3 regions of the Phocaeicola sp. genome follow, and region 1 is predicted to be linked to each of the others. Evidence: riboswitches for the same ligand, from Rfam matches in the RefSeq annotation. Region 1 holds a riboswitch; each other region holds the start of a gene.

Region 1 (6,753 bases):
CACTCGGCATTTACCAGAAAAGGACACACCAAATAAATGCTTCACTGCTGCAGATTGAGCAACTGATGCATGAAAGACCCGACAGTGCCTGGAAGATACTACAACACATGCCACCCATTTCGCAGGTACGTAAAGAGGAACAGGCACTCCATGCACTGCTATTCACACAGGCACAATATAAAAACTACATTCCGGTGAAAAGCGATTCACTGCTCCAGATAGCGGAAGCATACTACCGGACAAGCAGCGACTCCCTGCACAAGGCATGGACACTTTTCTATCTGGCACAGTATTACAGGGATTCGGATGAAAAGGAAAAAGCACTCTCGTATTTTCAGCAGGCGAATATAGCAAGCCGGAATATAGAAAACAATCAATTCAAGTTCCTGCTCAATTTGCACTGGGCTAATTTACTAAGCGATGAAGATGCTGAGAATAAAGGAATCGAAAAATATCAAACGGCAAATAAATATGCTATTTTACTGAAAGATACTTTAAAACAAATTGATTTATTCGAAAGATGGGGATGGTGCTATCTATTAAATGGGAAATATAACCAAGCTGATAGCCTTTTTAAAGAAGCTATGTCACTCTCTATGAAAACAGAAATAAAATTTTTAGAAAAAAATCTGTTAGCTCAATTAGCCACTACTGCCTATTTAAAAAAGGAATATTTTCTTGCTCTAAACTTAATAAACCGTAGCATTTCACTTGAGAAAGATTCTACTGAATTGTATCCTTTATGGGCAAATAAAGCGAATATCTTTTTAAGCATGAACCAATATGATTCAGTACGTACCTATTTACAAAAAGACATTAGAAATTCTACACTTTATCAAAAAGCAGGAAAACAAAAAATATGGTATCAGTACGAAGAAAAAATGAATAACCTTCCCAAAGCGCTGGAATACAGCAAGCGGTATGCCGAACTGCTGGATACCATTTATCAAAAAGAACTATCCTCTAAAATAATAGAACTCCAACACAAATACGACTATTCCTTGATCCAGAGTGAAAACAAGCTGCTGAAAATCAAACGGCAAAGACTGTATATATCACTGACAGCCATCTGCATGGCGGTATTGACCGTAGCTGTCATATTCTTCTATAAACGCAGGGAAGAGAAACGCAAACTGGCAGAACAGATGCGATCAAAAGACGACCTGATGAAGGAAATGAGGCTGCAACTGCAAGAAAAGACCATCGACCTGCATGCTGCACAGGAAAAAATCATCGAAAAGGAAACAGCTCTGGACAAAGAACTTTCACAAAGGGAAAAGATGAGAAGCGAATACTCTTCAAAGGAGGCTGCCATGAGAAAGGAAATCCTGCGCCACAGCGAAATCATCAGAAAAATGGAACAGCTCAATAAAATGAGCCAGCAGGATAAAATACAAAGCCGGTCGGTAGTGCTCTCCGACGAGGAACAGGACAATCTGGCGGAAGTTATAAACATCTGCTACAACAACTTTACCGACCGGCTTTGGAAAAAGTTCCCGACACTGACAAAGGCGGACATCTCGCTTTGCTGCCTTATCAAAATCGGTATCTCAAACAGCAACATGCTTTACCTGCTCGACACCAGCAAGGTCGCCTTGAAGAAACGGAAAAACCGCCTCAAACACGACAAGATGGGTATGGACGAAAACGATTCCCTGGATGAGTTTATCATGGAATTCTGACAAGCATTATGCTCACTCTTTCACCCATACATGTTCTATCTCTACGACATACATTTTATGGAATCCGCCATGTCCTTCACCGTACCAGCGGCTTACCAGTGAGGCATCGATAAACTGCTCGGGCTTTATCATATCGGCATACAGTTTTCTGCATTCCAGGATCATACGTGCCTGCTCGTAGGCAATGTTTCCTTCGGGAGTGGCAAAAGGTTTCAGTCCGGTAGCCGCTACCTTATCAATGTCGCGCCCAGATTTGGAACCACAGATTTTATGTATATCTTTATGCTCTTCGCCCAGGAAAGACAGGGTAAGCGTTTCTCCCTCTTCAATAAACTGGTAGGTATAACGCTCGGGACGGATGAAAATAAAGGCTACGGGCTTTGCCCACAAAACACCGGTTCCGCCCCAGCTTGCCGTCATCATGTTAAACTTTTCCTGTGTTCCGGCCGTTACCAGCATCCATTCCTTACTGATAGCGTCGAACATGTTATCTTTCAGTTCCGATACATTTATTTCTTTCATACATGCATATATTTAATGGTTCATCAAGGCAAAACTACTAAAATTATCGGTACCCTGAGAAAAACGCTTTCAGAAGTCACTGAAAATTTGTACAAACGTTTATATTTTTTGTACAAAAAATAAAAAAACGTCAGCACGAATCAGACAGGCTCTCTGCATCTTCCTGCCCGAACTTCCTCTTTTCCCTGTTTCTTTTTTTTGATATTTCATGAAACTCCTGAACGAAAGGAGTATACAAAAACCATTTCTTAAATAGCAAAACTGTATTAAAATTCAGAAAAAATAAACTATCTTTACCACCGATTGGTTCCGGAAGGTTGGTTCGACCCGACGGATTAAAAGGGAATCGGGTGAAAGTCCCGAACAGTCCCGCTGCTGTGAAGCTCATCAAGCACGTTGACAATTACTCATTGCCACTGGATAAAACCGGGAAGGTGTCAAAGCGTGTGAGTCAGTCAGAAGACCTGCCATCGTTTTTATTAATTAACCGAACTCGTGGGATAGGACGGTTGAACGTTTTACATAATGCTTAATAGACTTCACTATGCGGTAATGTTTACCCTGCTGGTGTGGGGTATAAACATTTGTGTACCGGTACATGCACAAAACAAGTTGGACAGCCTTCAACATCTGAACGAGGTTGTTGTGACGGCGCGTGCCGTACAGAAAGAGATTTTTCCGGTACAGGAATTATCGGGCAAGCAGCTCCATCAGCTCAGCTCGCACAACGTGGCCGATGCCTTGCGCTATTTTTCCGGCATACAGATCAAGGACTACGGAGGAGTAGGGGGACTGAAAACGGTGAATATCCGGAGTATGGGAACCAACCATGTAGGTGTGTTCTACGACGGCATCGAGCTGGGAAACGCACAAAACGGTACGGTCGATCTGGGAAGATTCTCGCTCGACAACATAGAGTCTGTCACGCTGTACAACGGACAGAAGAGTGCCATTTTCCAGCCGGCAAAGGATTTCGGCTCGTCGGGCTCCATCTATTTGCAGACACGGACGCCTCAGTTCGAGGAAGGAAAGAAGTATAACGTAAGGGCTTCGTTCAAGACGGGTTCGTTTGGTGTGGCAAATCCTTCCGTTTTGTGGGAGCAAAAGCTCGGACAACGAATCAGCAGTTCGTTCAGTGCCGAGTATCTTCACTCGTCGGGAAAATACAAGTTTACTTACCGCATGCAGGAGGGATATGATACGACGGCGGTGCGGCAGAACGGCGACCTGAATGCCTTGCGTGTGGAAGGAGGGCTGTTCGGACAGCTCAAGCAGGGATACTGGAAGGCGAAGGCTTACCTGTACAACTCGGAACGTGGATATCCGGGGGCAATCGTCCGCAACAAGTTCTCGCACGAGGATCGCCAGTGGGATACGAACTTCTTTACTCAGGGTACATTCAAGAAGGACTTTACACAGTGGTACAGCCTGCTTGCCAATGCGAAATATGCATACGACTACCTGCATTACCTGGCCGATCCTAACAAAGACGAGTCGCTGATGTATGTCAACAACCATTATTACCAGCAGGAAGTATACACATCGGTAGCCAACCGATTTAATCTGTTTTCGTGGTGGGAGGCAAGCTTTTCGGCAGATTATCAGTTTAACCTGCTGAATGCCGACTTGCGCGACTTTGTTTATCCGCGCCGGCATACGCTGCTGGCATCCATCGCTACGGCCATGCGCTTCAAGCAGGTGGAACTTCAGGCAAGTCTGCTCGAAACGTTTGTACACGATACGAGCTCGGGCACGCCTGCTCCCGACAAGCAGAAGCTTACTCCTTCGTTTTTCGTGTCGTGGAGGCCTTTTCCGCAAAGTGGCCTTAACCTGAGAGGTTTCTATAAACGGATCTTCCGGATGCCTACGCTGAACGACCTGTATTATACGTTTGTAGGGAATATCAACCTGGAACCTGAGTTCACTACGCAGTACGACTTAGGATTTACGTACAACCGTACCTTCAACAATACGTGGCTGCGCTCGCTGGAAGTACAAACGGATGTGTACTACAACGAGGTGGAGAATAAAATCGTGGCCACTCCTACGTCGAATTTCTTCCGCTGGACGATGGTCAATCTGGGAAATGTGGAAATCAGAGGGGTGGACGTGGCGCTTCAGACCGGCTGGAAGATCGGACGTGACCTGACGGTAATCAACCGAATCAATTATACGTACCAGCGGGCACAGGACTTTACCGACCCCAAAAGTGAGTTTTACGGAGGACAGATTCCGTACATCCCCTGGCACAGCGGTTCGGCCGTGGTGAACCTGCAATGGCGCTCATGGGAGGCTAATTACAGCTTTATCTATACCGGAGAACGTTATTCTTCGCAGGCCAATATCCCTTATAATTACCAGTTGCCGTGGTATACCAGCGACTTTTCGGTTTCCAAAGGACTAAAAGTGTGGAAGGGGGACCTGAAGCTGACGCTGGAAGTAAACAATTTATTGAACCAGCAGTACGAGGTGGTAGCCTGCTATCCGATGCCCGGTACCAACTTCAAGCTGATTGCCCAATATAACTTTTAATCATTCGGACCATGAACAGATATTATTTTTACCTGACAGCCTGCCTGATTTTGTGCTTCCTGAGCGGATGCCGTCAGGAACTTCCGATGATTCGTTCGGAAGTGGAATATGTCACCCTGCCTTCGGACCCGCAGTCTGTCGAGGGATTCTTTCTCGTCAATGAGGGGAATATGGGAAGCAACAAGTGTACGATCGATCATTTTGACGCACGTACAGGAAGCTATTTCCGCAACATTTATCCGGAACGGAACCCCAATGTAGTGAAGGAGCTTGGAGATGTGGGCAACGACATCGGCATTTACGGCAACCGGTTGTATGTGGTAGTAAACTGTTCCAACTTTGTGGAGGTGATGAATGTGCACACGGCAGAGCATATCGGCAGCGTGAGTATTCCCAACTGCCGCTACATTGTTTTCAACAGCGACAAGGCGTATGTCAGTTCGTACGCCGGTCCGGTACAGATTGACCCGAACGCGCGTCCGGGAAAGGTAGTGGAAATCGATCTTGAAACGCTCCAGATCACGCGGGAGGTGGTAGTAGGTTATCAACCGGAGGAAATGGTTATCAACAACGGACGACTGTATGTGGCCAATTCCGGCGGGTATCGTTTTCCCAATTACGACCGTACCGTTTCGGTAGTCGACCTCCAGTCGTTTCAGGTAGTCAATACGATTGATGTGGCCATCAACCTGCACCGTATGGAAATGGATAAGCAGGGACGCATTTATGTCAGTTCGCGCGGAGACTATTACGGTATCGGCTCCGACATTTATGTCGTCGACTCCCACACGGAAAAAGTAACCGGCAGACTGGGTATTGCCGCCAGTGAAATGTGCATGGACGAGAATCTGCTGTATACCATCAGTACCGAATGGAACTACAATACGGGAAAGAATCAGGTTTCGTACGCCGTTTACGATACGGAGAAGCAGGAAATTATTTCACACAACTTCATAACCGACGGAACGGAAAAGGAAATCACATTACCTTACGGAATTGCCGTTAATCCGGAAACCAAGGAAATATATGTATGCGACGCCACAAACTATGTCACTCCGGGGTATTTATACTGTTTTTCACCGGCAGGCAAGCTCCAGTGGAAAGTCCGTACCGGCGATATTCCCGCGCATATTGCCTTTTCGACAGAAAGATTTTATTAACCAATACTTAAACCGTTTCAAAAAATGAAAAAGTTCACATTACATCAGGTTCAACTGACGGGCGCCTTGCTTGTCGCACTGGCTGCCGGTGGCTTCACATCGTGCAGCAGTGACAAAAACGAACCGGAAATGCCTGTTACCACAGGCGAAAAAACGCCTTACGTGACGCGTGTCCTCGACTACCGTCCGGCTGTAGGGCAGTTTACCAATCAGCTCCCCGAATATAAGGAAGGAGATACGCAGGAAGATATGAACCGTAAGGCACTGGAAGCTATCGGAAATAATAAAATGGGAATGGTTTCGCTGGGAGGTTTCGGCGGATACATCGTGGTGTGCTTCGACCATACCATCGAAAACAAGGCCGGACTGTGTGACTTCCGTGTACTGGGTAATGCGTTTTATGCCAACGGGGCATCGGAATACGGAAGCTGTGAACCCGGTGTCATTCAGGTATGCTACGACGAAAACCGCAACGGGCTGCCTGACGACGGATGGTACGAAATAGCCGGAAGCTCTTATCCCGACGGAAAGGAAGCGTGGCTTGACCTGTCGGCTCAGGCTGGCAACGATACGAAAACCGTACTGAACTATGAAATAACCTATTACCGTCCCTCAAAGGAACCGGGAGCGCCTACCGAACAGTATATCCGCTGGGAAGACAATCAGGGAGGAAGCGGCTACAAGGCGATGAATGCTACTCACTTGCAATCTTATTTTCCACAATGGGTGAAAGAGGATAAAATAACATTTACGGGGACACGCCTTCCTCAGAACGGAATAGACCAGAGTGGAAAGGGTACGTATTTCGCTCTTTACCGCTTTGCCTACGGCTATGCAGACAATGAACTGAACGATAA
Region 2 (6,753 bases), on a different contig from region 1:
AAGGGATTAGGCAAAGGAGTGAAAAGCTTTAAAGACGGAATGAATGGGGTAGAAGAAAATCTGAAAGATTCTGCTGAAAAAACGGATAAACCGGAAAATAAGGAAAAGTAACTATCGTGGAGCAAAAAAATGAATCGGAACTGACATTCTGGGACCATTTGGATGAATTGAGAGCCACACTTATACGAATTGCGTGTGTGGTTGTTGTGCTTATGTTATTGTCCTTTTTCTTTAAGGATGAACTTTTCCATATAATCCTGATGCCAAAGGATAATGACTTTTATGTTTATCGCTTTTTCGAGTGGATAGGAAATGTCTTGCATCTGTCCGGGCTTGAGGCGAACGACTTTCATGTCCGCCTGATTAATACCAAATTGTCGGGGCAGTTTCTCATGCACATGAACGTTTCATTTTATGCGGGCATCATACTGGCATCTCCTTATATTCTTTATCAGCTTTTCCGTTTTGTTTCGCCTGCATTGTATGAAAATGAAAAACGTTATTCGTTGCGGGTTATAGCATGGGGGTATGTTCTGTTTCTCTTGGGCGTATTGTTTAGTTATTTTCTGATTTTTCCTTTCACCTTTCGTTTTCTGGCCCTTTATCAGGTGAGTCCGGAAGTAGAAAACACCATTACGATTAATTCGTATATCGATACACTTACCATGCTAAGCTTGATGATGGGAATCACGTTTGAAATACCTATTCTTGCATGGCTGTTTGCTAAACTTGGCTTTCTGACGGCTGAGTTTATGACTAAATATCGGAAACATGCACTGATCATATCGCTTGTCATTGCTGCTATTATTACACCTACTTCCGACGTAGTTACATTATTGATGGTGACCTTTCCTATGTTTGTCTTATACGAAGTAAGTATTCTGATTGTTCGGAGAACTGGTAAATAAGAAGAGATGATGCGGTATGCGGTGAAACGTGCTGTGAAGTTTTTCTTTTTCTGTAATTGCCTGCTCGTTTTTTTGTACAAAAACAAAAAACTTTTGTACAAATTTTCAAAAAACGTCGGGAGAAATTTGACGAGATATGCTGACGCTTTTATTTAATAAAGGTGTTTATTGGTCTTTTTGCCCTTCACGCCCTTCACGAAGGTTGCTTTACTTTTCAGCTTATGATTAGTAGATGAAATTCAAGACTCTGTTTCTTAATAGATTAGATAGCCTTTTGCTCGGGAAAGAAATTTCCTTTTCATGCTTAGAGGACCGATGCAAAAAATAGTCATGTCATAACTCCGAACTCGAGTATTGACATGACTATTTTTTATGATTATGAGATACTTTATCAGAAGCTCTATTTCTGTTTGGCTTCTCCCTCTTCCATTTTTCGGGTAACAAACTGAATTTTTAAGTTTGCTTCTTTTTGTTCTTTGCGTATTTCTTCTATGCCGGCAAGGATACGTGCCAGATTGCTGACCTCTGTTATAGCCTTGATATCATTGGCATACATAATTGTCTTATAGTTGCGGTCGCCAATAAATTCCAGCTTGAGGCTTTTCTTGTCCTGATTGGCGGCAATATAAGCTGCAACTCCTCCATCATTGCCTACCTTGTAGTCGGCTTTTTCGATGGCCCGTCCCAGGTCGGTTGTTTCATAGCTGTCGTTGGATGCTGGTGTTTCGGCAAATGTGTCATCGCCTGCGCTGACTCTTACAGCCGTATGGTGGATATTTCCTCCTGCACAATAAATAGAGGTGAGTGACATTTCCCCCAGTTCGTTAACCTGTGCACGCAGGAAAGAACGTCCGATATTCTTTTCTACGACCTGAGTCGGATAGAAGTAGTTTCCTATTTCCTGATAAGCCGTATCTTTTTCCAGCACGAAATTGCCTTTTATAGAATCGAGTTCTGCCTGTTTGACGACCATCATGCTGTCCAGATAAGTTAGCGTTTTCTGTTGTTCCTGCAAGTCTATTTGCTGCATGAGCTGGATGCCCGCCTTCCGTACGTCTACAGCTTTGGGATAATAGGTGCGTATGCTGTCTATCTGTAACCGTGCAAGGTTATAGTCGCCCGCAGCAAAAGCCAGTTCCGCGCGCTGGAACAGTTTTCCTGCGTTTTTGCTGTCATTGTTACATCCTGACAATAATACAATCAGGGCTGCGGCTGCTAAAGTTATCTTTTTCATATAATTAATCAGTTTATTACGGAACAAAAATACAATTAAATCAGTTATTCCCTGCGAGGCTTTTCATTTTTTTGTAATTTTGCACGCTAATTTTGTAATAAACATGGAATTGAAAGAACACTTTACAGGCAAAATATTCAATCTGATATCCGAAACTGCTGACGAACTGGGACTGGAATGTTACGTGGTAGGAGGTTACGTGCGTGATATATTCCTGAATCGTCCGTCGAAAGACATAGATGTGGTAGTAGTAGGCAGTGGAATTGAGATAGCCGAAGCGTTCGGAAAGAAGTTGGGACGTGGTGCCCATGTTTCTGTCTTTAAGAACTTTGGAACTGCACAGGTGAAGTATCACGATGTGGAAGTTGAATTCGTTGGAGCTCGAAAAGAATCGTATAGCCATGATAGCCGTAAGCCGGTTGTAGAAAACGGAACGTTGGAAGATGATCAAAATCGCCGCGATTTTACCATAAATGCATTGGCAGTATGTTTGAATAAAGCTCGTTTTGGAGAGCTGGTAGACCCGTTCGGCGGTCTGGACGACCTGAAGGAACGTACCATACGAACTCCTCTTGACCCGGATATAACATTCAGTGACGATCCTTTACGCATGATGCGCTGCATTCGCTTTGCTACTCAGTTGAATTTCTTTATAGAGGATGAAACATTTGATGCCCTGAGCCGTAACCGTGAGCGCATCAAGATTATTTCACGGGAGCGCATTGCCGATGAATTGAATAAAATATTGCTTTCACCTGTACCTTCGAAAGGTTTCGTTGACTTAGACCGTTGCGGACTGCTGGAACTGATCTTCCCGGAACTGGTTGCTTTGCAGGGAGTAGAAGTCAGAAATGGAAGAGGACATAAGGATAATTTCTATCACACTCTGGAAGTGGTAGACAATATTGCAAAGGTTACCGATAATTTATGGTTGCGCTGGGCTACTTTGTTGCACGACATTGGAAAGCCGCGCACTAAACGCTGGGATCCTCGTGTAGGATGGACATTCCATAATCATAATTTCATCGGAGAAAAGATGATACCTGAAATCTTCCGGAAGATGAAGTTGCCTATGAATGAAAAGATGAAGTACGTTCAAAAGCTGGTCGGTCTTCATATGCGTCCTATTGTGATAGCCGATGAAGAAGTGACCGATTCGGCTGTTCGGCGACTGCTTTTCGAGGCTGGCGATGATATTGACGATTTGATGCTGCTGTGTGAAGCAGATATTACTTCGAAGAATGAAGTGCGCAAACAACGCTTTCTCGACAATTTCAAACTGGTACGTCAGAAACTGAAAGACTTGGAGGAAAAGGATCGTATCCGTAATTTCCAGCCGCCGGTAGATGGTGCTGAGATTATGAAGGTATTCAACTTGCAGCCGTGTCGGGAAATCGGCAGTCTGAAAAGCTCTATAAAGGACGCTATTCTGGATGGGATTATTCCTAATGAACACGATGCTGCTTTTGAGTTTATGCTTAAGAAGGCAAAGCAAATGGGACTGGAGCCCGTCAATCAATAAATCATTATACCGTTTTCGGGTTTCCGATCTGTATTTTTGCAAATAGGAAACCCGAAAACAAGAAAAAGATTATTCCTTGTTTAGAGTAATAAGAAATAAATCTAATTATCCAAATAGAAAAGTTTATATAAATAAGAGTTGTCCGTTTGTACGCTCTGTATGTGTCTGTAGGTTGGTTTTGCGTTTTAAAAGTTGCTCAATTTAGAAAAACATCTGTTAGTCCGTTTTTATTTATTCGATCAGAAGATATATCTTTGTAGAGCTTTTCGTTAGGTAACATAAGCGTTTCAAAAGGGAATGTCGTGTAAATCGGCAACAGTACCCGCTGCTGTGATTCTTAATGAACCGGAGACAATGCATGTGCAAGCCACTATTGTTTGAATACAATGGGAAGGTGTCTGCCGGGGAGAGATCAGTCAGAAGACCTGCCACGAAAAGCAAATCCAATCTTTTTATTAACTTTTCAAAGCAAACAGTATGAATTTAACTGAAATCTGTATTATCAAGCGTGACGGGAAGCGGGAAAACTTTTCGCCTTCAAAGATTACAAATGCCATCAGTAAAGCTTTCAATGCCACAGGACTGGCTCATCAGGAAGAGCTGATTGATGAAATTACTCAGCGTGTTATTGCTCATTTTGAGAATCCGACGATCGGAGTTGAGGAGATTCAGGACCTTGTAGAAACAGAATTGATGAAAGTGCAGCCTGAAGTTGCCAAGAAATACATCATTTATCGCCAGTGGAGAAATACAGAACGCGACCGCAAAACGCAGATGAAGCACATTATGGATGGCATTGTGGCTATCGACAAGAATGATGTAAATCTGAGCAACGCTAACATGTCGAGTCATACTCCGGCGGGACAGATGATGACTTTTGCTTCGGAGATTACCAAAGATTATACGTATAAATACCTTTTGCCCAAGCAGTATGCTGAAGCACATCAGTTGGGAGATATTCACATTCACGATCTGGATTATTATCCAACCAAGACAACAACTTGTATTCAATATGATCTTGATGACCTGTTTGAACGTGGTTTTCATACAAAGAATGGAAGTATCCGTACTCCGCAATCCATTCAGAGTTACGCAACGCTGGCAACTATTATCTTCCAGACCAACCAGAATGAACAGCATGGAGGACAGGCAATTCCGGCTTTCGATTTTTTCATGGCAAAAGGTGTACTCAAGAGTTTTCAGAAAGCAGTAGCATCGTCTGTTTCCTTTTATCTTGATATGAGAGATATACAGTTGGATGAGGCTGCGATACTGACTGTATCCAAACAGTGTTTTACTTCTATTGTTCCGACAGAGGATGAAAAGAAAAGTTTCCTTTCGGCAGCGGCCGGACAAGGCGTTACACTGACGGCCGGTGAACTGGAACACATTTTACGTAAGTCGTATGCTCAGGTACGCAAGGATACTCATCAGGCTATGGAAGGATTTATCCATAACTTGAACACGATGCATTCGCGTGGAGGAAATCAGGTAGTGTTCAGCTCAATCAATTATGGAACAGATACTTCGGCTGAAGGACGAATGGTGATAGAAGAATTATTGAAAGCGACCATCGAAGGCTTAGGTACACGTGGAGAGGTTCCTGTATTTCCAATTCAGATATTCAAAATAAAAGATGGAGTATCTTATTCTGAAGCAGACTATAAACGTGCGATGGAGGACTTTGAAGCTGCTATGGATGGGAAAGTTGAATTTGAAGCTCCAAACTTTGATTTGTTTCTGAAAGCTTGTCGGACAACGGCCAAGGCTTTGTTTCCGAACTTCATGTTCCTTGATACACCTTTCAATCGTCACGAAAAATGGGATGCAAGCGATCCGAAACGCTACCGTTATGAACTGGCGACGATGGGATGTCGTACACGTGTATTCGAAAATCTGAACGGTGAAAAGACTTCATTGGGACGTGGAAACTTGTCGTTTACTACCATGAATCTGCCGCGTCTTGCCATCGAGGCGCGTATTAAGGCTGAAAGTGTAGCTGAGAATCAGGGACAGGATGCCGTAGAACGTCTGGCGAAAGAAACGTTTATCAATTCAGTACACGATATGGCTGTCTTCATAGCCGAGCAGCTCTATGCCCGCTATCAGTATCAGCGTACAGCACTGGCACGGCAGTTTCCGTTCATGATGAGTAACAATGTGTGGAAAGGAGGCAGTGAGCTGAATCCGAACGATGAGGTAGGTGACGTACTGAATCAGGGAACATTGGGTATTGGTTTCATTGGCGGTCACAATGCCATGGTAGCTCTGTACGGACAAGGACACGGACATTGTCAGAAGGCATGGGACACATTGTATGAAGCTGTAGAAGAAATGAATCGTGTAGTAGAAGAATTTAAGCAGAAATATCATTTGAACTATTCAGTACTGGCTACTCCTGCTGAAGGGCTTTCCGGACGATTTACTCGTATGGACCGTCGTAAATATGGTGTGATACCAGGGGTAACCGACCGCGATTATTATGTGAATTCATTTCATGTCGATGTGAAAGAACCCATCAGGATCGTAGAAAAGATAAAATGTGAAGCTCCTTTCCATGCGTTGACGCGAGGAGGACACATTACTTATGTTGAACTGGACGGAGAGGCTCAGAAAAATGTGAAAGCAATTGCCAAGATTGTAAAGGTAATGCATGACGAAGGTATCGGTTATGGTTCGATTAATCATCCGGTAGATACCTGTCATAACTGCGGCTACAAAGGCGTTATTTACGATAAATGTCCAATCTGCAACAGTGAAAATATTCTACGCATGCGCCGTATTACCGGATATCTGACCGGAGATTTAAACAGTTGGAACTCGGCAAAGCGCGCAGAAGAACGCGATAGAGTAAAACACTGCTAATTCATTCGTTTGTTATTTAATAGAGGCTTTCTCTGCATACAGGTTCGGATATTGTGTAGTAGTCCCCTTGGGGAATAGATATCTGTATGTAGGAAAGCCTTTTTCATTTCGGATCGTGGTTAAGATTAAGGCTGAATTTTATTATGTTACATTATTTATATACATATTCCGAAACGATAGTCGATGGGGACGGTATACGTTTCTCCATATATTTGTCAGGATGT
Region 3 (6,753 bases), on a different contig from region 1:
CTGTAGGGGGTGTGGGAACTCCTACCAGCGATAATGAACGCACGAAGATAAGTGAAAGCACCACACATCTGCTTGCTATTATGAACGGATATAGTGGAAATGAGGGGCTGGAAGATAATGTTAATTATATGATTGGCTTACTGAAAGAGTTTGCCGATGCCCAGGATGTTGAACTTGTATTTTTTGAGTGATGAAACGAATAGTACGAGCTGGATTGTTACTGTGTGGATGGTTGGGATGTATATTATCTGTATATGCAGCAGAGCCTGATCCGAAAGGATTTTCGGTAATGGAGCGCAACCATATTCGTGTAAAGACTCCTGAGCTTTTTGCTAAGGGGAATAGTTTTGAAATTCATTTAGAGAACCTTCCGGATTCAGCATTTTGTTTTCCATTGCCAAAAGGAAAGGTGATATCTGCATATGGAGCGCGAGGTGGACATAGTGGATCGGATATAAAGACTCGTGCGAACGATACCATTCGCTGTGTCTTCGATGGGATAGTACGTATGGCAAAGCATTATGGCGGATATGGCAAGGTCGTTGTTGTGCGGCATGCTAACGGGTTGGAAACCATTTATAGTCATAATTCGAAGAATTTGGTAGCTGTTGGTGATACGGTAAAGGCCGGACAACCTGTCGGGCTGACAGGACGCACCGGGCGAGCTACAACAGAACATTTGCATTTTGAAATAAGGGTGAACGGACAACATTTGAATCCGAGTATTCTTTTTGATATGAAAACGGGAACTCCTTTAAAGCGTACGCTTGTGTGTACCAAGAATGGAAATCATGTAAAATTAGTACCGAAAAAATAAATTAAAAGAAAAAGGTAAAATATATGGATATAGAGAAAATACTTACAGAGGGAATTGTCTTTAAAGGAAGTAAGTCGCCTTCGGTAAAGAAGGAAGATAAGGTAAAGACAAAGGCGAAGAAAAAAACGTATATTACTGGACTGCATGGCTCTGGATCGGCTAAAATGAAAGCAGAATATCGCCGCAGACGGGCTAACCGTCATAAGAATGGATAAGGCTAATAACGTAGCACTAGACATATTTTGTATAACTAACTAATTTTTTATGTAATCATGAAGAAAATTTTAATGCTTGTGGTTGTGTTGATGGCTGCTTTGTCGTCGTATGCACAGGAAATGTATTTGGGAGGTGGTATCAGTCTTTGGAGAGATTGTGATGCCGACATTAATACATTCTCGATTTCGCCTGATTTCGGTTATAACTTGAATGAACGTTGGGCTATAGGTGGAGAGTTATCGTATTCTCATAAGGGTACTACATCTTATGATGATGAGCATGCAAAAATATCCTCACATATAAATAGTTTTGCGATAGCTCCGTATGCTCGTTATTCTTTCTATGAAAACAAAATTGTACGTTTGTTTATCGATATGGGTTTAGGCTTTTCTACTTCAAAAGCTGAACATGGAGATGCTGTGAATGGTTTTGAAATCGGTTTGAAGCCGGGGCTGGCTGTTAAGTTAAATCATAGCTTCAGCTTTATCACTAAAGTTGGTTTTGCTGGTTATCGTGATGATTATTTCAAAGGATCTGATGGTTTTGGCGTAACTCTCGAGGGAGAGAATATTTCTATCGGTATCGATTATGAATTTTAATGCAACCTTTTTAAAGGTATAATCAGGCAAGAAAGTCTGTATGGGTTGTATAACCGTTGCCCCTGTTGTATATTTTGTTCGATTCATACAGCAGGGGTAATTTATTTTCAGTTAGGAAAGAACAAGATGTAAAAAAGTCGGATATTATAGTCATTATGGTTGTTTCGTGATTCTTTTTCCAAAATTTAGATTGTGAATGTTGAGTGATATGCTTATATTTGTTTTTAGAAGCTTTTTCTCAATGACCTTAATTGGAATAAGCGTATCTTATTTTCTCAACAATAAACAGTCTTGACTATGAAAAAACTGTATCTCTTAGTATTATGTGTTCTGTCGGCAATGTTTGTCAACGCACAAGAAACAATGTGGAATTTAAAAATTGGTTTAGGAGCTTCTTCGTGGATGGGAGATGGTTATGGACCGGCAAAAGCTTTGTTTAACCAGCGTATCGGAGTCGGGGTGGATATACCACTTACAGGATGGATGTCTTTTCAGACAGGGTTAAACTGGACTTCGAAGGGTGCAAAATATTCGTTGATGGGTGATACGAAGCAAACTGTCAACCAGAATTATTTTGAAATGCCGATTTTGGCTGCTTTTCATATAGGAACTCCTAAAAACTTTGATGTTGTGATAGCCGGAGGAGGGTACATCGGTTGTGGTATTGTAGGTAAAACTGAACAGAAAACGGATGATGTTACTTCGTCCTGGGCTACTTTCAATGATGCTTGTTTGAATAATGTGAAAATATGGGATGGTCTTCGTCGTTTCGATGCAGGTATACAAGCGGGTGTGAACCTTGATTTCCGTCATTATCTGGTAGGTATAGAAGGTGAATTTGGTTTGGCTCGTATGTGGAAACACGGACCTCGTAACTTGGCTATTTTCGCTACGGTAGGATATAAATTCTGAGTGAAGGAACAGATAAACAAAAAGGCGGACAACAACCGGAAAAAGAGTGCCGGTGTTGTCCGCCTTTATCGTTTGTGAGTTATTGCGGTTTATTAATGGTGGAACAAGCGGATACCTGTAAATGCCATGGCAATACCATATTTGTCGCAAGTAGCGATTACATGATCATCACGTACGGATCCTCCTGCCTGTGCAATGTATTCTACACCACTTTTGTGAGCACGTTCAATGTTGTCACCGAAGGGGAAGAATGCGTCTGAACCCAGTGAAACACCTTTCAGTGTATTCAGCCATGCACGTTTCTCTTCGCGAGTCAAAACTTCCGGCTTTTCGGTAAAGAACTGCTGCCATACACCGTCGGCAAGCACATCGTCATGCTCGTCGCTGATATAAACATCGATGGTATTGTCACGGTCGGCACGACGGATTTTTTCTACCCATGGCAAGTTCAGAACTTTCGGATGCTGGCGCAGATACCAGACATCTGCCTTGTTTCCAGCCAGACGGGTACAGTGGATACGGCTCTGTTGTCCGGCTCCGATACCGATAGCCTGTCCGTCTTTTACGTAACATACGGAGTTCGACTGGGTATATTTCAGTGTAATCAGGGCAATCATCAGATCGCGGCGTGCAGATTCGGGGAAGTTCTTATTCTGAGTAGGAATGTTGGCAAACAGATTGTCACCGTTCAGCTTGATTTCGTTACGTCCTTGTTCGAATGTAATACCGAACACATCTTTGTGTTCTATCGGTGCAGGACGGTAGGACGGATCTATCTTGATAATATTGTATGTACCCTTACGTTTGCTTTTCAGTATTTCCAGCGCTTCGTCTGTATAGCCCGGAGCAATCACTCCATCGGAAACTTCACGGTGAATGAAACGGGCGGTAGCTTCATCACACACGTCGCTCAGTGCGATGAAATCACCATATGAAGACATACGGTCGGCTCCACGGGCACGTACGTATGCATTTGCCAGCGGAGAAAGTGGAAGATCGTCTACGAAGTAAATCTTTTTCATCGTATCGTCTAGTTCCAGACCGATGGCTGCACCTGCAGGGCTCACATGCTTAAACGAGGTTGCGGCCGGAAGTCCGGTAGCTTCTTTCAGTTCTTTCACTAACTGCCATCCGTTCAGTGCATCCAGGAAATTAATGTATCCGGGACGTCCGTTCAATACTTCGATAGGCAGTTCTCCTTCTTGCATAAAAATACGTGCCGGTTTCTGGTTAGGATTACAGCCGTACTTCAATTCGAGTTCTTTTGCCATAATTTATATGTTTTAGTTGCTTGTCTACAAAATTACGGAATATTTTCGGCTTATTGAAAAAACTTTCTACCTTTGTGACGCATTGGTTCAAAAGGTTATCTCTTTTTCACTGGATAATCTGATGATTAAAAGGGAATCAGGTGCAAGTCCTGAACAGTCCCGCTGCTGTAAATTCCGTGTATATTGCAGGCAATCGCTCAAGCCACTGGAATGATTTTCCGGGAAGGTAGTCTGCAATAGGAATGAGTCAGAAGACCTGCCATGCATAGTTTCTTCACAGCTTTCGAGGAAAAAGCGTGGGATGATCTGTCGGTACATATTCTTTCTGTTCACCCCGATGCTTTATTTTCGCAAGCGACGCAGAAGCGGAGAAATCCGTTGGCTGTAATTATAATGTATGAAAAAATGAAGTATATCGTATGTAGTTGGATAATGCTGGTCGGGTTTGCAGCGAGATGTTATGGCGGGCAGGATGTAGATACCACGAAGGTTTATTCCATACCGGAGGTGGTGGTGTCCGACCGTTACCAGACGCGTGAAGTACGTTCAGCCGCTCCTCTCCAGATTTTTTCCCGTGAGGAACTGAAAACACTGAATGTGATGCAGGTGTCCGATGCCGTGAAACATTTTTCGGGAGTAACGGTAAAAGATTACGGGGGGATAGGAGGACTGAAAACGGTTTCCATCCGAAGTCTGGGAGCACAGCATACGGTAGTGGGATACGACGGGATTGCTGTAACCGACTGTCAGGCCGGTCAGGTGGATATCGGGCGTTTTTCGCTGGAGAACGTAGACCGTCTGATACTAAGCAACGGACAGGGGGACCAGATTTTTCAGCCTGCGCGATTTTTCGCCTCGGCAGGAATCTTGAATATCCAGACACTGACTCCTGTTTTTCACGACAATAAGCCGACGAATCTCAGTGCTTCGCTGAAATCGGGCTCGTGGGGATTGCTGAATCCTTCGCTCTTGCTGGAGCAGAAGCTGGGAGCGAAATGGGCACTGACGGCCAATGCCGAATGGATGTCGTCCGACGGGCACTACCCTTATACTTTATATTATGGTGATGAAGGCGATCAGTCCAGCCGTGAAAAGCGTAAAAATACCGATGTACAGACCTTTCGTGCTGAGGCCGGCTTGTTTGGTAATTTCTCCGATACGGAACAGTGGAGGCTGAAGGCTTATTATTACCAGTCATCTCGCGGACTTCCCAATGCGACTACACTGTATTACGATTATTCCTCCCAGCATTTATGGGACAAGAATATGTTTGTCCAAAGCCAGTATAAGAAAGAGTTCAACCGTAAGTGGGCCTTTCAGGCATCGGGTAAATGGAACTGGATGTACCAGCATTATCTGGACCCTGATTATAAAGGAACTACCGGACAGAGTGAAAACAGTTATTTCCAGCAGGAGTATTATCTTTCGGCAGCCGTACTTTTTCGTGCGTTGGATTGTCTTTCTTTTTCTCTTTCGACCGACGGAAGTGTTAACCGCATGAACTGCGACTTGAAAGATTTTGCCAAGCCTGTACGCTATTCGTGGCTCACCGCGCTGGCGGGCAAATATGTCAATGAGTGGATGACACTTTCGGCTTCTCTGTTGTCGACAGTGGTTTATGAGGATGTAGCCAAAGGTAATAGTGCCGGAGGGCATCGGAAATTGTCTCCATATGCCAGCGTATCGTTTAAGCCGTTTGCTTCCGAAGATTTTCGTATTCGTTTTTTCTATAAAGATATTTTCCGCTTGCCGAGTTTCAATGACTTGTATTACGGACAGACAGGGAACATTCGTCTGAAACCGGAAAATGCCAGTCAGCTGAATGTCGGGCTGACATACAGCAAGCGTGTATCCAACTGGCTTTCTTATGTTTCGGTTACGGTGGATGCTTATTCCAACCGGGTGACAGATAAGATAGTGGCTATACCTACCAAGAATCTGTTTATCTGGAGCATGGTCAATCTCGGTAAGGTCGATATAAAGGGAATAGATTTTACGGCAAGCCTGAGCATACAACCGGTGAAGAAGTATGTGCTGACTCTGTCGGGAAATTATACGTACCAGCGGGCACTGGATGTCACCAATCCGGATCCTTCTACGCTGGAAGGAAAGACCTATAAGCATCAGATAGCGTATACACCGCGTGTCTCGGGCTCCGGACAGGCCGTACTCGAAACGCCGTGGGTCGATTTGTCGTACTCCATGCTGTTCTCGGGCAAGCGTTATGCACTGGGACAGAATATATCCAAGAACCGTTTGAATGGATATACCGATCACAGTGTGTCTGCCCGTCGTAGTTTTCGATGGGGAAAGACTGATATTTCCCTGTCGGCCGAGGTGCTGAATCTGGCGAATAAGAATTATGAAATTGTGAAAAACTTCCCGATGCCCGGACGGTCTTTCCGTATTACGGTCGGGGTTAAATATTGATGTGCATGAAGAAGCTGGTATTTATAGTATGTTCGCTGGCTCTCCTGTTTGCCGGTTGCGACGATCTGGAAGATAAACCTTATGTGGCAGGTGAGGCGAACGGGGTAGTCGAGGATTACGGAACGGCGGAAATGTATATATTGAACGAGGGACTGTTTAACCTGAACAACAGTACGCTGGCAAGGTATTCGTTTCAGACGGGGACTTGTTCGTACGATTATTTCCGTGCGCTGAATCATCGTGGGCTGGGAGATACGGCCAATGACATGGATATTTACGGCAGTAAGTTGTATATAGTTGTGAATGTTTCGAGTACGGTAGAGGTAGTAGACCTTCAGACAGGGCTTTCCATCAAACAGATTCCGATGCTGACCGATAATGGCAGTTCCCGTCAGCCTCGTGCTATTGCTTTTGAGGAAGGAAAGGCCTATGTCTGTTCTTACGATGGAACAGTAGTCCGTATCGATACGACTTCGCTGGAGATAGACGGTATTACGGAAGTGGGGCG

What was found. A riboswitch is a leader RNA that binds a small molecule or an ion and turns the genes downstream of it on or off. The one in region 1 is predicted to bind cobalamin.
Region 2: it holds a riboswitch for cobalamin, as region 1 does, so the genes downstream of both, ACZM60_RS03790 (anaerobic ribonucleoside triphosphate reductase) here and ACZM60_RS00945 (TonB-dependent receptor) in region 1, are expected to answer to the same signal.
Region 3: it holds a riboswitch for cobalamin, as region 1 does, so the genes downstream of both, ACZM60_RS07360 (TonB-dependent receptor plug domain-containing protein) here and ACZM60_RS00945 (TonB-dependent receptor) in region 1, are expected to answer to the same signal.

What each region holds. Positions count from the first base shown of each region.
Region 1 covers NZ_DBMACV010000002.1:97,088-103,840, forward strand. Annotated here, with positions in the region: gene ACZM60_RS00935 (hypothetical protein) at 1-1,682, shown strand, start outside; gene ACZM60_RS00940 (flavin reductase family protein) at 1,695-2,204, opposite strand; cobalamin riboswitch at 2,491-2,690, shown strand; gene ACZM60_RS00945 (TonB-dependent receptor) at 2,757-4,736, shown strand; gene ACZM60_RS00950 (YncE family protein) at 4,748-5,896, shown strand; gene ACZM60_RS00955 (PKD domain-containing protein) at 5,921-6,753, shown strand, end outside.
Region 2 covers NZ_DBMACV010000012.1:10,840-17,592, reverse strand. Annotated here, with positions in the region: gene ACZM60_RS03810 (Sec-independent protein translocase subunit TatA/TatB) at 1-111, shown strand, start outside; gene tatC (twin-arginine translocase subunit TatC) at 117-908, shown strand; gene ACZM60_RS03800 (hypothetical protein) at 1,309-2,142, opposite strand; gene ACZM60_RS03795 (CCA tRNA nucleotidyltransferase) at 2,246-3,664, shown strand; cobalamin riboswitch at 3,917-4,111, shown strand; gene ACZM60_RS03790 (anaerobic ribonucleoside triphosphate reductase) at 4,142-6,529, shown strand; gene nrdG (anaerobic ribonucleoside-triphosphate reductase activating protein) at 6,673-6,753, shown strand, end outside.
Region 3 covers NZ_DBMACV010000028.1:28,430-35,182, forward strand. Annotated here, with positions in the region: gene ACZM60_RS07330 (B3/B4 domain-containing protein) at 1-191, shown strand, start outside; gene ACZM60_RS07335 (M23 family metallopeptidase) at 191-817, shown strand; gene ACZM60_RS07340 (hypothetical protein) at 841-1,032, shown strand; gene ACZM60_RS07345 (outer membrane beta-barrel protein) at 1,090-1,632, shown strand; gene ACZM60_RS07350 (porin family protein) at 1,930-2,544, shown strand; gene ACZM60_RS07355 (phosphoribosylaminoimidazolecarboxamide formyltransferase) at 2,637-3,815, opposite strand; cobalamin riboswitch at 3,882-4,092, shown strand; gene ACZM60_RS07360 (TonB-dependent receptor plug domain-containing protein) at 4,248-6,245, shown strand; gene ACZM60_RS07365 (YncE family protein) at 6,245-6,753, shown strand, end outside.